Regions from separate parts of the Sphingobium sp. JAI105 genome, predicted to be linked through region 1. Evidence: riboswitches for the same ligand, from Rfam matches in the RefSeq annotation. Region 1 holds a riboswitch; the other holds the start of a gene.
What was found. Region 1 has a riboswitch for thiamine pyrophosphate ahead of thiC (phosphomethylpyrimidine synthase ThiC). Riboswitches for the same ligand answer to the same signal wherever they lie in the genome.
Positions count from the first base shown of each region.

Region 2: linked by a shared signal. The riboswitch ahead of IWY39_RS22375 (TonB-dependent receptor) and the one ahead of thiC (phosphomethylpyrimidine synthase ThiC) in region 1 are both predicted to bind thiamine pyrophosphate.

Region 1 covers NZ_JADOUC010000001.1:1,862,911-1,865,310, forward strand. The annotation lists gene thiC (phosphomethylpyrimidine synthase ThiC) at 1-855, opposite strand, end outside; TPP riboswitch at 900-1,009, opposite strand; gene IWY39_RS08970 (transglutaminase family protein) at 1,147-2,400, shown strand, end outside.
Region 2 covers NZ_JADOUC010000002.1:1,083,147-1,085,546, reverse strand. The annotation lists gene IWY39_RS22380 (carbohydrate porin) at 1-867, opposite strand, end outside; TPP riboswitch at 1,058-1,185, shown strand; gene IWY39_RS22375 (TonB-dependent receptor) at 1,176-2,400, shown strand, end outside.

The DNA.
Region 1 (2,400 bases):
CTGATAGATGGGGACGGTGCCGATCGGCACGGGCGAGTTGCGGATGATCCATTCGCGCGTGTCATGGATGTTGCGGCCCGTGGACAGGTCCATCACCGTGTCCGCGCCCCAGCGGATCGACCAGACCAGCTTGTCGACTTCGGACGCGACGTCGCTGGCGACGGCCGAGTTGCCGATATTGGCGTTGATCTTGACCAGGAAATTGCGGCCGATCGCCATCGGTTCGGATTCGGGGTGGTTGATATTGCTGGGGATGATCGCCCGGCCGCGCGCCACTTCGTCACGGACGAATTCGGGCGTCACATAATCGGGGATGGCCGCGCCCCAATCCTGCCCGTCGCGGATATATTCGGCGAGGCGCGCGCGGCCCAGATTTTCGCGTTCCGCGACATATTCCATTTCCGGCGTGATGATGCCGCGTCGGGCATAGTGCATCTGGCTGACGTTCATGCCGGGCCGCGCGCGCAGGGGGCGACGATCCTGGCCGGGGAATTGGGCGACGCCGCCGGAGCGATCCGGGCCTTTAAGGCCGTTATCTTCGGGCTTTACCGCGCGCGGGTCATAATCCTCCACATCGCCGCGCGCCATGATCCAGTCGCGGCGCAATTGCGGCAGGCCCGCCATGATGTCGATCTGCGCATTGGGATCGGTATAGGGGCCGGACGTGTCATAGACTCGCACCGGCGGCTCGCCGCTGCCCAGCTCCAGCGTGATTTCGCGCATCGCGACCTTGAGCGGGCCGACATGGATTTTCTTCGATCCACGGATCGCGCCAGTGGTAACGTTCATTGCCGCCTGCCGGCGGATGAAGCCTTCGGCTTCGGGCATCTCGGTACGGGCGGGGACGTCTGCCATAAGTCACTCTCCTTGCAGCGAAAGAGAGAGAATGCGGGCGGTGTGAGTGCGCGCTTAACCCTCCCTACGCCGGTGTTAGCCGGATCAGGTTCAGCGGGTCGCGGCCACAAAGCCGCCTCTCAACCGTCTGCGGACGGTCCCCCGGGGATGGCGGCAAGGGTAATGGGTTTGGCGGGCGGGGTCCAGTGACTTGTCGCGGCATCGCCGGAGCGGGCCGGAGCCGCGCAGATTCTTTGCCCCCCGAACCATTTGCATATTGCATTGCAACAGGGGGTAGCGTTTGATCCCGCCATGCTCAAAGCCGCGCTCCACCACCGCACTGCCTATCGCTACAGCCGCCCGATCCGGCTTGGTCCGCAGGTCATCCGCCTGCGCCCCGCGCCGCACAGCCGGACCAAAGTGCCCAATTATGCGCTGAAAATCGAGCCGGCGGGGCATTTCCTGAACTGGCAGCAAGACCCGCACGGCAACTGGCTGGCGCGCATCGTCTTTCCAGAGCCAGTCGATCATTTCACGATAGAGGTCGACCTGCTGGCCGATCTCGACATCATCAACCCGTTCGATTTCTTCGTGGAGCCGTACGCGGAAAACTATCCGTTCGCCTATGACGAGCAGCTGAAAACCGATCTGGCCGCCTATTTCGATGTCGAGCCGCAAGGGCCGCTGTTCGAAAAGATGGTGGACCAATATGCCGGGCATGAAAGCCGCACCGTCGACTTCCTGGTCGAGGTGAACCGCCGCCTGCAACAGCAGGTCGGCTATGTCATCCGCATGGAAGCGGGCGTCCAGACGCCGGAGGAGACGCTGGAGATCGGCACCGGGTCATGCCGCGATTCCGCCTGGCTGCTGGTGCAATTGCTGCGGCGGCTGGGCTTTGCCGCGCGCTTCGTGTCGGGATACTCGATCCAGCTGGTCGCGGACGTCGAGCCGATCGAGGGGCCAAAGGGGGTCAGTCAGGACGTCGTCGACCTGCACGCCTGGGCGGAGGCCTATGTGCCGGGCGCGGGCTGGGTGGCGCTGGACGCGACCAGCGGCATGTTTGCGGGCGAAGGCCATATCCCGCTCTGCGCGACGCCGCACTACAAGTCCGCCGCGCCGATCAGCGGCATGGCCGAACCTGCCGAGGTCAATTTCGATTTCGCGATGACCGTCAGCCGCATTGCCGAGGCGGTGCGGATCACCAAGCCCTTCACCGACAAGCGATGGGACGCGGTGATGGCGCTGGGGGCGAAGGTGGACGCGGATTTGCAGGCGCAGGACATGCGGCTGACGATCGGTGGCGAGCCGACCTTCGTGGCGGTGGATGGCGGCGATGCGGGCGAATGGAATGGCGATGCGGTCGGCCCGACCAAGGCGGCCTATGCCGACCGGCTGATCCGCAAGCTGCGGGGCCAGTTCGCGCCGGGCGGCCTGCTGCATCATGGACAGGGCAAATGGTATCCCGGCGAAAGCCTGCCGCGTTGGGCCTATGCCGTCTATTGGCGGACGGACGGCACGCCGATCTGGCACGATGAAAGCCTGATCGCGCCCGATGATGCGCCCGAC
Region 2 (2,400 bases), on a different contig from region 1:
GCTTGACGTCCCAAGCCGGAAGAAGCCGTCCACCTTCTCATCGCCATCGGTCATCAGCGGCATTTCCCCACGCAGATAGACCCCGGCATTGCCCCGCCCCATGCTTCCGTCCCAGGCCTCGAACGTCGCTGTGTAGCGCCAATGCCCCAGCAACAGTCGCGCGCCGGCAATCGGCACGTCGAGTTCACCGATCAGCAGCGCACCATCGCCGTTACCCAGTTTGATCGCGGTGCGGGCCGGATGGTCGGGATCGCCCGGCACCCCGTCCAATATCGCAGCGCGCACAGCCCAGCCCTCGGCCGGCTGCCATTCGACACGCGCGGCCAGCGATGTCCATGGGAAGATCGACGGACCATTGCGACCCGTCAGCGAAATATCGCTGCCGATCCCATGAGCGCTGCCGACGAAAACGCCAGCGGCGTCGAGCGCATCAAATTCCGAGTTGAGATCATATAATCCTGCCTTCAGCGACAGGCCGGGCGCGATCGTCTGGTTGATCCAGGCTTCATATAGTCTGAATGCCCGCGTCCCCGTTTCGATATTACTGACTGCGTGTACGTCCCCCACCGCGTTGGAGATCGACGCGCCATTATTGTAGAGGCCATAGACATGCGCCTCGGCCCCGCGCCAACCCAGCGTCGCCTCCAGATCAACCTCCAGCACTATGTCGAGATTATCGAGATAGCGCGCGCGCCGCTTCAACCCGCCCGCCACATTGGCCATCACTTCGCCGGTATAGGTGACCTCCAGCAGCACCGGCCCCTGCGTCTCGTCAATCTCTCCCGCCGCATGGATGTGCGAATGGGGTCGCCGCGGCAACGCATCATCCGCCGCAGCGGCCAGCAACAGAAAGGGGGCGATCATCATGATGGTAAAAGGGCCGGTACGCAGGTCATAGCAGCAGGAAGAATAAAGGTCGGGCTGCGGCGTCGATAACGGATGATCCTCGCCAGACGCCATAGTCGACTGAAAACCGACCCCATTTCAGCATGAATATGCGCCAGACCCTCAGCCACCGATTGACGCCCGGTGCAGGACGCCATAGGCGCACCGACAGTTTCAACCCACGGGGTGTCCTGGCGCTGTCAGGGCTGAGAGGCGGATCGGGCGCAGGGGGCGTCCAGTCTGCAAACCCGCGAACCTGATCCGGCTCACACCGGCGGAGGAATAGGGATATGCGTCTTTACGCCATTATGTCGCCTGCCATATCGATCGCACTGCTACTGGGTTCAGGCTACGCCCATGCGGACGACAGCATCGTCGTCACCGCGCGCGGCCGCGCAGAAGCCGAAATCCGGGTGCCCGACACGATCGCCGTCTATGGTCCCGCCGCCATCGCCGCGCAGCGCCTGACCACGATCGACGATTTCATCGCGGCAACGCCCGGCATCTTCATCATCAACGATCAGGATCCGGGCACCAACCTCATGTCCGTGCGGGGCGTATCCACCAACCGCAGCCAATCGCCCTCCATCGCCTATATTGTCGACGGATTGGCGCTGCCCGATTCCGAACTTTTCACGCTGCGCCCCTATGATCTGGCGCGGGTCGAGATTTTGAAGGGGCCGCAGGGCGCGTTGTTCGGCCGGTCGGCATCGGGCGGGGTCATCGCCATGACGACCAACGATCCCGGCCCGGACTGGGGCGGCGAAGCAGGAGTCGGGATCGGCAACGGCCTGACCTGGACCGCCGACGGCGTGGTCAATGCCCCTGTGTCGGAACAGGTGCAACTGCGCCTGGCCGGTTCCTATCGCAACAGCGACGGCTTCATCCGCAACAGCTTTCTGGACAAGAAGGTCGATGGCAGCATCAGCCGCAATCTGCGCCTGAAGGCAAAGGTTGCGCTGAACGAAACGGCGACGTTCCGCTTTCGCCTGGGCTGGGCCAACGAAGAAGGCGGGGCGGCCTATATTTCATCGGGCAATGTTACTGGCCTTCATGGCGGGCGACTGTCGGGTGCGGCATTGACCGACCCGTTCGGGGATTTTGAAGGGCGGGCATCGCGTACATGGTGGGGCGCGCAGGCCAGCTATGAACAGGAAGCGGGTGACGGGCCGCTCTTCACATGGGCTGGCGGCTATGACGATTATCATAAGGATTTCGTTGAAGAACTGGATTTTCGCAATGACAAGCCATTGACGCTGTTCGGCGCGCCATTGTTCCCGGGTGGTATTCAACCCATCTCCCAACCTGTTGATATAAAAGCCTGGACCAGCGAAACCCGGCTGACGTCACGCGGCGACGGGCCGCTGCGCTGGCATGTCGGCCTGTTCTACCAACGGCTGGAGCGCAACCGGACCGATGATTTCGGGCCGCTGCTGTTCGGCAGCGAAGCGCTGCGCGCGGAAACCCGCTCCAGCCAGATGGGTGTTTTCGGGCAGGCGAGCTACGACATTGCGC